Linked DNA regions of Pigmentiphaga sp. H8. The protein of the gene in region 2 binds, or shares a complex with, the protein of the main gene of each other region. Links are inferred from orthologs where the notes say so. Each region holds a gene or a part of one and is shown on either strand. Other genes may lie near its edges.

Region 1 (5,450 bases), 2.6 Mb from region 2 along the record:
GGAAACCGTGGTGGGCGAAATCGACGTCGGCCAGGACCTGGTGGCCGCGGGCCTGAAGGCCGCGGCGGGCAGCCGCGATGTCGTCGTCGCTCCCAACGGCAGCGCCTGTATCGTCGGCGTGTCGGCGGCCGCGCGCGACCGCGTGCCGGCCCTGCTCGAACATCTCGCACGCCAGCCCTGGTGCGGCGCCGTGTTCCACGGCGAGGCGCTGGCCACCCTGGGCCTGCCCGTCGGCACGACCACCTGCACCATCGCCATCGCGATGCGGCACACGGATGATGCCAATGCCCATGGCGTGCGCGGCGGCACCTGGATCGCGACCGATCCTTCCGAGGGCAAGTCCTACGGCGGCCACGGCCAGCACGGTGGCCTCGGCGGCTTCGAACAATCGCCGTTCCTCATCGTCGAGGGCGGCGGCTACGCGGACGGCCGCATCCACGCCCATCGGGTTTCGCTGATCGACTATGCGCCCACCATGCTGCGCCACCTGGGCCTGCCCCATGGCGACATGGATGGCACGCCCCTTCCCCTCCCTGCCGAGGCCGCCTGAGCGCGCCCGTTCCCTACACAGGACTTCGCCATGCAACGACGTGATCTACTCAAACTGCTCGCCATGAGCGCCACCGCCGGCCCCCTTGCCATGCCCGGCCTGCTGCACGCCCAGAATGCCCCCACCCCGCGCCGCGGCGGCACGCTGAAGGTGGCGCTGCTGGGCCTGGACACCGCCGACCCGCACCGTCATGCCGGCTCCATCGCCGTGCAGCAGGTCTATGTCGAAACGCTTACCAGCATCGGCGACGACGGCACGGTGCGCCCCTTTCTTGCCGAACGCATCGACGCCTCGGAGGACGGCCGGACCTACACGTTCCACCTGCGCAAGAACGTGCGCTTCCACAACGGCCGCGCGATGACCTCGGCCGACGTCAAGGCGAACTTCGAGCGCGTGCGCGACAAGGTCAAGGGCGGCTGGCTGAGCGGCGCCATGAAGCTGGCGCGCAACATCGATACACCTGCGCCCGACGTCCTGCGCGTGGAACTCGCCAACGCCCATGCTCCCTTCCTGAACCTGCTGTCCGAGCTGTGGATCGTCGCCCCCGAATCGGAAGGCTGGAACGAAACCATCCGCCGCCCCATCGGCACGGGTCCCTTCAAGTTCGGCACCTGGCAGCCGGACGTCAGCTTCCAGGCGCCGGCCTTCGACCAGTACTGGCAGGCGGGCCTGCCCTATCTCGATGCCTTGGAGTTCGACCTGCGCGGCGACCGCGACAACAGCCTGTCGCTGCGCGCGGGCGACCTGCACCTGGCCCACGTCGGCAACGACAAGCTCGACAGCCTGGCGAAGGACCGCATGGGCATACAGTTCCTCAAGGACACGGCCTGGTATTTCCTGTCCTTCAACAACCGCAAGCCCCGCCCGCTGCTGCAGGATGCGCGCGTGCGCGAGGCGATCTCGCTGGCCGTCGACAAGCAGGCCTACATGAAGTTCGTGGTGAAGACGGCCGTCGTCAGCGACCAGCCCGTGCGCCCGAACACCTATTTCTGGGACCGCGAGCTGGAGCAGCGGGACCCCCACGCCAAGCCCGACCTGGCCCGCGCACGCGAACTGCTCAAGAGCGCCGGCGTGGAACCATCCAAAGAAACGCTGAAAGTGGTCTCCTGGCAATCCGACTATGCGCAGGTTGCCGTGCAGATGGTGCGCCAACTCGGTTTCAAGATCGACCATCAGGCGCTCGACGACATCGGTGCACAGCGCCTGCTCGCCCAATACGACTGGGATCTCGCACCTTTCCACTCCGGCCCGCGCGCCGACGTCTACCTGCGCTATGCGCGGCTGCTGTCCGACGGCCCCAGCCCCATGCTGTGGGGCGGCATCCAGGACAAGGAGCTCGATGCGCTGATCGGCGCCGCGGTCTCCTCGCCCAGCACGCAGAAGGCCCGCGAAGGCTATCTCCAGGCCTGGAAGCACGTCATGGACAAGCGCTACACCCTGGGGCTGGGCCACGCGGCCGATGCCATCGGCGTGGCGCCCAAGGTGCGCGGCTACGAGACGGGCTACACCTGGAGCCAGAACCGCGTCGACGGCGGGCTGGCACGGACCTGGCTCGCGGTATGAACACTTTCCGCCGTCTGGCTCCCTGGGTCCTGCTGGCGGTGGCCCTGGTAGCCGCCGCGATCGGACCGCTGCTGCCGGGCCTGGACCCCTATCATCAGGATCTGCTGGCCCGCAACCTGCCGCCCGGCCCCGGCCACTGGCTGGGCACCGACAGTTTCGGGCGCGACATCCTGGCCCGGCTGGTGGCCGGCACCCGCCTGACGCTGCTCGTGGCCGTTTGCTCGGCGGGCATCGCGCTGCTGGGCGGCGCCGGGCTCGGCCTCATGGGATGCGTGGCCGGCGGACCGGCGCGGAGCGCCGTCTACGCCGCCTTCGACATGGTCCGCACCCTGCCGCCCATCCTGCTGTCGCTGGCGCTCATGGTATCGCTGGGCGTGGGCACCCTGTCGGTCATCCTGGCCGTCGGCATCGCTTTCATGCCGCTTTTCGGCTATGTCGCGCGCGCCGTGTACGAACGGGAAATGGCCTCCGGCTACGTGGCCGCCGCGCGCGTGCTCGGCGTCGCGCCGGCCGTCATCGCCTGGCGCCACGTCCTGCCCAATGCCGCCGGCGCGCTGCTCACACAGGTCGCCATCGTCGTGCCCCGGGCCATCGTCACGGAATCGGTGCTCAGCTTCTTCGGCCTGGGCGTCTCTCCGGACGTGCCGACCTGGGGCCGCATCATCGCGACGGCGGTCTCGTACGCCGAACAGGCGCCGGCCTCGCTGCTGCTGCCCGTGCTGGCGCTGGCCCTGACCACGCTCTCGCTGTCCGTGCTCGGCAACCGCCTGCGCGACCGCTTCGACCCGCTGGGCGCCCGCGCCTGACCTCCGTTGCTAACCACCATGCCGCTGCTCTCTTCCTCCGCCCTTCACCTCATCCGGCAACTGCTCAATATCGTGGTGATCTCGTTCGCCATCTTCCTCCTGGTACGGGCGGTGCCCGGCGACGTCATCGACTTCTACGCGGCTCGCGGCGATTACGACACCCAGTCGCTGGCCGCCATGCGCGCCGACCTCGGCCTGGACGACGGCCTGTCCACGCAGTTCGGCCTGTGGACCCGGGCCGCGCTGCGGGGCGACCTGGGCCTGTCCATGCGCTTCGGCACACCGGTGGCGGACATGCTGGTCCACGCCCTGCCCGCCAGCCTGAAACTGGCTGGCGCGAGCCTGCTGGTGGGCCTGGCGCTGGGCATGGGCCTGGCCGTGCTGGCGCTGGCCGCGCCGCGCAGCCCGGCGGCCGCCGCGATCGAAAGCCTGAACGTCTGGTCCATCGCCGTTCCCACTTTCTGTACCGGCGTCCTGGGGATACTGGCGTTCTCCATCTGGCTGGGCTGGCTGCCCATACGCGGCCAGATGCTGCTGCCGGTCCTCATCCTGGGCCTGGACATTGCCGGCCAGATCGCCAAGCCGCTGCACGAGGAACTGCGGGAAACGGCCAGGGCCGGCTTCATCCGAACCGCGCGCGCCAAAGGCTTGTCGTCCTGGCGCATCGCGTGGCGGCACATCCTGCCCAATTCGCTGTCGGTCGTCATCGCGCTGGCCGGCGTCATCCTGGGCGGACTGATAGGCGGGACGCTGACCATGGAGGCGCTGTTCGGCCTGCCCGGACTGGGCAGCCTGACGCTGGACGCCATCCGCGGCCGCGACTATCCCGTCATCCAGGCGGCGGTCATGCTGCTCGCTACCTCGGTGGTCCTGGTCAACGTCGCCACGACCCTCCTGCACCGCTGGGCCGACCCGCGCACGGCGCGTTCCCAGGCCTAGCCCGCATCTGAACGGAACTCCCATGCAAGCGCCTCTTCTTTCCATCCAGAACCTGACGCTGAGCTACGGCGGCACCCCGGTTGTCCATGACGTCTCGCTCGACATCCGCGATGGCGAAACCCTCGGGCTGATCGGCGAATCGGGCAGTGGCAAATCCATGACCGCGCTGGCCGTGCTCGGGCTCGCCCCCGGCCATCCACGTGTCGCCGGCAGCATCCGCCTGCGCGGCCGGGAACTGACCGGGCTGGATCCGGCGTCCTGGCGTACGGTACGCGGCCGCCAGATCGGCATCGTGTTCCAGGATCCCATGAGCGCGCTCAACCCGCTGATGACCCTGGGCGCGCAGATCACGGAGGCCATGCAGGCCGGCCGCGGCCGGCGCGAACGCCTGGCCCGCGCCGCCGAACTGCTGCATGAAGTCGGACTGCCCGACCCCGCCCGCATGTTGGATCGCCACCCCTTCGAACTGTCGGGCGGCCAGCAGCAGCGCGCGATGATCGCGATGGTCCTGGCTGGCGAACCCGCGCTGCTGATCGCCGACGAACCCACCACCGCGCTGGACGTCACGACGCAGGCGCAGGTACTGGCCCTGCTGCGGGACGTCCGGCGCAGGCGGGGCATGGCCATGCTGTTCATCTCGCACGACCTGGACGTCGTGGCGGCGATGGCCGACCGCATCGCAGTCATGCGCCATGGATCGCTGCTGGAGGTTGGGGACGCCGACGCCATGCTGCATGCCCCGCGGAACGACTACACGCGCTCGCTGGTGGCGGCGCACACGCATCGCGCCCTGCCCCGATGCGGCGCCGCGCGGCGCGGCAACGGCGACATCGTCCATGCCCAGGGCCTGTGCGTGGACTATGGCCGGGCCCGTTCCCGCCATCGCGTGTTGCAGGACGTGGACCTGCGGCTGCGCGAAGGGGCCACCCTGGGCATCGCCGGCGAATCCGGGTCGGGCAAGAGCACCCTCGCCCGCGCCCTGCTGGGCCTGGTGCCGCCCGCCGCAGGCAGCGTGCGCGTGTGCGGCATGGATCCGGCCGACCGGCGCCAGCGCGTCCGCTACGCCCGCGCCTGCCAATACATCTTCCAGGACACCTCGGGCAGCCTCAATCCCCGGCGCACGCTGTTGCAGGCCCTGTCCGAGGCACAACTGGCGGCCGAACCCGCCACGCCGCGCGAGGCCCTGGCACGCCGCTGCGCGGCCATGCTCGAAGAGGTCGGCCTGGCGGCAGACATGCTGGCGCGCTTTCCCCACCAGCTTTCGGGCGGGCAGCGCCAGCGCGTGGTCATCGCGCGCGCCCTGGCGATGCGGCCGCGCGTGCTGGTCTGCGACGAACCGGTGTCGGCCCTGGACGCCACGGTGCGCAACCAGATCCTGGATCTGCTCGCCCGCCTGCGCGAGGCCCATGGACTGACCCTGCTGTTCATCGGCCACGACCTGGCGGTGATGCGGTCTCTGGCCGACGAGATCCTCGTCCTCAAGCAGGGACAGGTAGTGGAGCACGCCGCGACCGATGCCTTGTTCGAGCGGCCGCGCACGGCCTATGCGCGACAATTGCTGCAAGCGAGCGGCATGGCGGCAGGCGGCGCGA
Region 2 (5,588 bases):
CGCGCGGTATCCAGGGAAACCGTGTTCATTGCAGCGCCTCCTGGACGGCATGGCGTCCGCTTTCGGCCCCCGCGGCCAGGACGCAGCGGTAGTGGTGCCCCGCGCCGGCATCCCGCATCGCGATGACGCCGTGCCCGCAAGCCTCGCCCGCGTGGGCGCAGCGATTGCGGAACGCGCAGCCCTGGGGCGCGCCCACCAGCGAGGGCACGGTGCCCGGTATGGAGCCCAGGCGCTGGCCGGGACCCGCCTCGCCCCGCGTGGGCATGCAGGCCATGAGCCCGCGCGTATAGGGATGGCTGGCGCGGCCGAAAACCTGCGCCGGCGAGCCGGACTCCACGATGCGCCCGCCGTACATGACGGCCACGTCGTCGGCCATGCGCGCCACCACGCCCAGGTTGTGGGTGATCAGGATGATGGCCATGCCCATCTCGGCCTGCAGCTTCTTGAGCAGTTGCAGGATCTGTACCTGCACGGTCACGTCCAGCGCGGTGGTGGGTTCGTCGGCGATGACCAGCGAGGGCTCGCACATCAGCGTCATGGCGATCATGACCCGCTGCCGCAGCCCGCCGGACAACTGATGCGGATACTGCGCCAGCCGTTGCCCCGCCGACATGATGCCGACGCGCTCGAGCAGCTCGACTGCCCGGTCGCGCGCCTGCCCGCGGCTGGCGCGCCGGTGGCGCACGTAGACCTCGGCCAGCTGGTCGCCGATGGTGTAGACGGGATTGAGCGCGGTCATGGGGTCCTGGAAGATCATGCCCATCCGGTCCCCGCGCAGCCGCGCGATCTCGCGCGGCGACATCCGCGCCAGGTCGCGTCCCTCGAACAGGATGCGTCGCGCCGACAGCCGGGCCTTGCGGGGCAGCAGCTGCATCAGCGCCAGCGAGGTCATGGTCTTGCCGCAGCCCGACTCGCCCACCAGGCAGAAAGTGCGGCCCGCGCCGACCTCGAAGCTGACGTCGCTGACCGCGTGCAGCAGGCCGGCCGGCACGTCCATTTCCACCGACAGGCCGTCGACCTGCAGCAGGGGTTGGGAATTCGCGCTCATGCCCTGCCCTCCGGCGCCGTGATGTCGCGCAGTCCGTCGCCCGCCAGGTTGATCGCCATGACCAGCAGGAAGATCGCCATGCCGGGCAACACGATCAGATAAGGTTTGAAGAACATCATCGCGCGCCCTTCCGAGACCATCAGGCCCCAGGACGGCGTGGGCGGCTGCACCCCCAGGCCGAGGAAGGACAGGGCCGCCTCGATCAGGATGACGATGGCGATCTCCAGGCTGGCCACGACGATGATCTGGTTCATGACGTTGGGCAGGACCTCGCGAAACAGCACCCGCGTGTGCGAGGCGCCGATGGCCCGCGCCGCGTGGATGAACTCGCTGCTGCGCATCTGCTGCACCACGCTGCGCGTGACCACGGTGTAGCGGTCCCAGGTCAGGAGGCCCAGGATGACCACCATGGCCGTCATCGACCCGCCCACGATGGAAACCAGCGACAGGGCGATCAGCACGCTGGGCAGCGCCAGCTTGACGTTCAGCACGTACACCACGAAGGTGTCGACCCGGCCGCCGAAGTATCCGCCCACCAGGCCCAGCAGCGAACCGATCACCCCGGCGATGGCGGCGGCGCCGAAGCCCACCGTCAGCGACACCCTGGCGCCGTAGATCAGTCGGCTCAGGTAATCCCGGCCCAGCGAGTCGGTGCCCAGCACGTGCTCCCAGGAGCCCGTGGTCCAGACCGGATCGACGAGCGTCTTGGAAAGATCCTGCGCATAGGGATCGTAGGGCGCCAGCCACGGCGCGCACACCGCGACCAGCACGGCCGCCAGCACGATGCCCGCGCCGATCAGAAAGCCGACGTGCGAGCGGGCGCGCCGCCGCATGATCGCCCGCGGCGAAGTCGGATCCCTGCGCGCAGCGCTTGGGTCCGCCAGGTTTGCGTCCATGACAGTGCTCATAGCTTGATCCTCGGATCCAGGCGCGCGTTGATCAGATCCGCCAGCATCGTCAGGAAGATGTAGCAGAACGCCAGGAAGACCAGGATGGACTGCACCACGGGGAAGTCGATCTGGCTGATGGACTGGAAGGCCAGTTGGCCGATACCGTTCAGGCCGAACACGGATTCGACGATGACCGAGCCGCCCAGCAGGAAACCCAGCGACACCGCCGACACCGAGACCACCGGCAGGATGGCCGTGCGCAGCGCGTGCTTGAACAGCACCGCACGGGCCGACAACCCCTTGGCGCGCGCCGTGCGGACGAAGTCCGAGGACAACGCATCGATCATGCCGGTGCGCGTGAGCCGCATCTTGGCCGGCATGGTCCCCAGCCCCAGCGTGACAGTCGGCAGGATGAAGTGCACCCAGGTGTCCGATCCCGAGACCGGCGCCCATTGCAGCTTCACGGCGAACACGAAGATCAGGATCAGCGCGAACCAGAAGTTGGGAATGGCCTGGCCGAACACGGCCAGCGCGAGCGCCGTCCGGTCGATCCAGGTGTTGGGCCGCATGGCCGCCACCACGCCCAGCGGAATGGCGACGAGCAGCGACAGCAGCAGCGAGCACAGCGCCAGCGCGATGGTCACGCCCAGGTGATCGACGATCAGTTCCAGCACGGGCACGCGCGAGAACAGCGAGGTACCCAGGTCGCCATGCAGCGCGCTCCACACCCAGTCGAAATACTGGACGTACAGCGGCCGGTCGAGGCCGTACATGGCGGCCACGCGGGCGATCTCCTCGGGCGTGGCGGTTTCGCCCGCCAGCGCCGAGGCCAGGTCGCCGGACAATCGCAGCAGGGCGAAGCCGATCACCGAGACGGTGACGGCCACCAGCAGCGAGACGCCCAGCCTGCGGATGAAAAACTGGAGCATGCCGTCCTCACTTCCAGTGGACTTCGTAGAAATCGAGTCCGTAGACGCCGCCCGAGGTCTTGTCCAGCACCAGGTCGCGGTTGTGGATGAATACGTCCGGCTTGGTCGACAGCGGCACCACGTACGCCTGTTCGTTGACCCGGTCGTAGGCCTTCTTGTAGATGGCTTCGCGGCGCTCTTCGTCGGTGGTGGCCATGCCCTCCTTCATCCAGGCCTGGATCTGCTTGTCGTGCCAGTAGTCGCGCGCGCCCGGGGCGAACAGGAACTGGACCGGCGACGAGGCATCCGGCAGGCCGCCCGAGGTCCACAGGCTGATCAGCACCTGCTGCTTGCCCTGGCGCTGCTTCTCCCGATATCCGGCGAAGGTGATGCGATCGACCTTGGCCCGGATGCCGACCTTGCGCAGTTCTCCCGCGACCGCCTCGGCCAGCCCGGTGGACCCCGGCGTCGCGGTCAGCTCGACGTCGAAGCCGTTGGGGTAGCCGGCCTCGGCCAGCAGCTTCTTGGCGCCCGCCGGATCATAGGCCGGGGGCTTGGTCGAGTAGGCGCAGGCGCGGTGGATGGGCAGGCACAGCGCATCCGGCGCCATCACGGCATCGCCGCCCGGCGTGACGCTGCGCGCCACCAGCGTGCGATTGACCGCCATCGCCATCGCCTGCCTGACTTTCAGGTTCGACAGCGCGGCGTTGCCCGAGCGGCCGGCCGAGTCGATGGCCATGAACTGGAAGGTCAGGCCCTCGTTGGCGCTCATCTTCAGGGTCGGCTGCTTGGACAGCATGTCGGCCTGGGCCTTGTCCGATACCTTGATGAAATCGATGTTGCCGGTCGCCAGGTTGGCGATCTGGGTCTGCGTGTCCGGCATGGGCACGGCCTCGACCCGCGCCACGCGTGCCGCCGGCTTGCACGGCGTGCCGTGCGTGTAGTCGGGGTTGGGCACGAGCACGATCCTGTCGGTCGTGAAGCTCTCGACCTTGAACGGTCCGGTGCCGATCGGGGTCTTGCGGCCGAAATCGCCCTTGTTCTTGTACTTGCCGTGCAGGTCGGACGGCACGATGGGCGTGGAGTAGGCCAGCCGCAGCATCGCCGTGGGTGCCGGGCCGTTGGTGTGGATGCGCACCGTGTACTGGTCGACTTTCTCGGCGCGCTTGAACGGCGCGTAGTTCTCGGCGAAGCGCAGGCCGTTGTTGGGATCGGTCAGCCAGCCGAAGGTATAGATGACGTCGTCGGCGTCGAAGGCCGACCCGTCGTGAAACTTCACGCCGGTGTGCAGCTTCAGTTCCAGCGTCTGGTCGTCCAGCCACTTCCAGGAGCTGGCGAGATTGGGCGCGAACTTGCCGGTGCGATTGTCGAAGCACAGCAGCGGATCGAACAGCCCGCGCGAGAACATGCCCACCTCGGGATTGGGCCCGTCGTACAGGATCATGCTGGAGATGGGTTCGACCAGTCCGATGCGCAGCGTGTTCTTGGCTTTCTGCGCGTAGGCCGCGCCGGCCGTGCAGGCCAGCATACAGGTGGCCAGCATCGTGGCGAGTCTCTTGCCTTGCATAGTGTCTCCTCCTTGTTTGGCGTGTCAGCGGTCCGCCGGGGCGGGCGCCGCTTTCAGCAATCCGGCGGCGCCGGTCTCGACCGGCACGTCGGCCGGCAGCACCACCGAGGCCGAGCGGACGCGGTACAGGTCGCCGCGCCGCGCGGCCTCGGGCACCTCGCCGGCCGCCAGCGCCTTGGCCAGGCGCAGCATGAGCCGGCGGAAGTTCACGATGCCGCGGTCCGAATGGCCGAGGTTTTCCTTGGAACGGTCGACCACCGCGCCCATGCTTTCCTGCACGGCGGCGTCCTGGTTGGGAATGCCGGTGATGCCGGTGAAGTTGTCGTTGCGCTGCTTCTCGCGGTCGATGCCGTAGTCGTTGTCGGCGCTCAGCAGGGGCAGGTAGGCCTCGTCCACCGGCCCCCAGAAGCCCTTGCGTCCGCCGCGCGTCTCGCGTTCCTCGTCCGAGTACGGGCGTGCCGGGCTGGCGCTGAACGACCAGGTCCAGGTCGTGTGGTCGTCGATCGGCACCCAAGCATGGCCGTCATAGGGCTCGCGGCTGGATTCCTTGAACGCGCCCACCGGCGGGATCATCGTGTAGAACGGCAGCAGGAACTGCGTGACGCGCCAGTAGTAATGGCCAGGCTCGGCGTTGCGGCGGGCGGCGATCACCAGCCCGGCCTCGCTCTCGCTCACTTCGAACACCGGATGCCGGTCGCTCTGGTGATAGGGATTGCGCGGCCCGGAGTCCGTGCCCTCCTTGCGGCTGTGCAGGAAGGAGATGTGGCTCGAGTCTATGCCGCCTTCCACAGCCTGCGCCCAGTTGCAGCGTTGCAGCCGCTTGGTGGCCGTGCGCTGCGCGACGGGCAGCTCCGACCACTCGAATTCCGGCAGCGGCCCCTGGGTGCCTTCGGGTCCCATGTAGGCCCAGACGACACCGCCGCGTATGGCCGTGGGATAGGACGTGATCCGCACGCGGTCCTTGTAGTTGGTCTCGTGCGGCTCGGACGGCATGTCCACGCAGCGGCCCTCCACATCGAACTTCCAGCCATGGTAGACACAGCGCAGGCCGTTCTCTTCGTTGCGGCCGTAATAGAGCCCCGCGCGGCGGTGCGCGCAATAGGCATCCACCAGCCCGACCCGGCCGCTGGTGTCGCGGAACGCCACCAGGTCCTCGCCCAGCAGCCGCAGCCTGA

Evidence for each region. Proteins that work in one complex are often made in the same cells at the same time.
Region 1: the proteins of EGT29_RS23225 (region 2) and EGT29_RS11340 are in contact, whole or in part, in a cryo-EM structure (PDB 8Z1Y), measured with the Escherichia coli proteins. The link is inferred for Pigmentiphaga sp. H8 from one-to-one orthologs.

Annotation. Positions count from the first base shown.
Region 1 is NZ_CP033966.1:2,372,661-2,378,110, reverse strand. Bases 1-2,846 are described here. They hold EGT29_RS11340 (ABC transporter substrate-binding protein), read left to right. Parts: upstream 1-580; coding sequence 581-2,113; downstream 2,114-2,846. Other genes in these bases: EGT29_RS11335 (ABC transporter permease), read left to right, coding at 2,110-2,846; EGT29_RS11345 (alkaline phosphatase family protein), read left to right, coding at 1-550. Outside these bases: more of EGT29_RS11335, read left to right, coding at 2,847-2,919; EGT29_RS11330 (ABC transporter permease), read left to right, coding at 2,938-3,858; nikE (ABC transporter ATP-binding protein), read left to right, coding at 3,881-5,450. UniProt on the Escherichia coli protein: Part of the ABC transporter DppABCDF involved in dipeptide transport. Binds dipeptides and accepts a wide range of side chains, including small neutral, bulky hydrophobic, and positively and negatively charged groups. Tripeptides are poor substrates.
Region 2 is NZ_CP033966.1:4,935,141-4,940,728, forward strand. The notes cover bases 1-2,983. They hold EGT29_RS23225 (ABC transporter permease), read right to left. Parts: upstream 1,957-2,983; coding sequence 1,045-1,956; downstream 1-1,044. Other genes in these bases: EGT29_RS23215 (ABC transporter ATP-binding protein), read right to left, coding at 1-29; EGT29_RS23220 (ABC transporter ATP-binding protein), read right to left, coding at 26-1,048; EGT29_RS23230 (ABC transporter permease), read right to left, coding at 1,953-2,867; EGT29_RS23235 (ABC transporter substrate-binding protein), read right to left, coding at 2,875-2,983. In the rest of the region: more of EGT29_RS23235, read right to left, coding at 2,984-4,413; EGT29_RS23240 (Rieske 2Fe-2S domain-containing protein), read right to left, coding at 4,438-5,588. UniProt on the Escherichia coli protein: Part of the ABC transporter DppABCDF involved in dipeptide transport. Responsible for the translocation of the substrate across the membrane.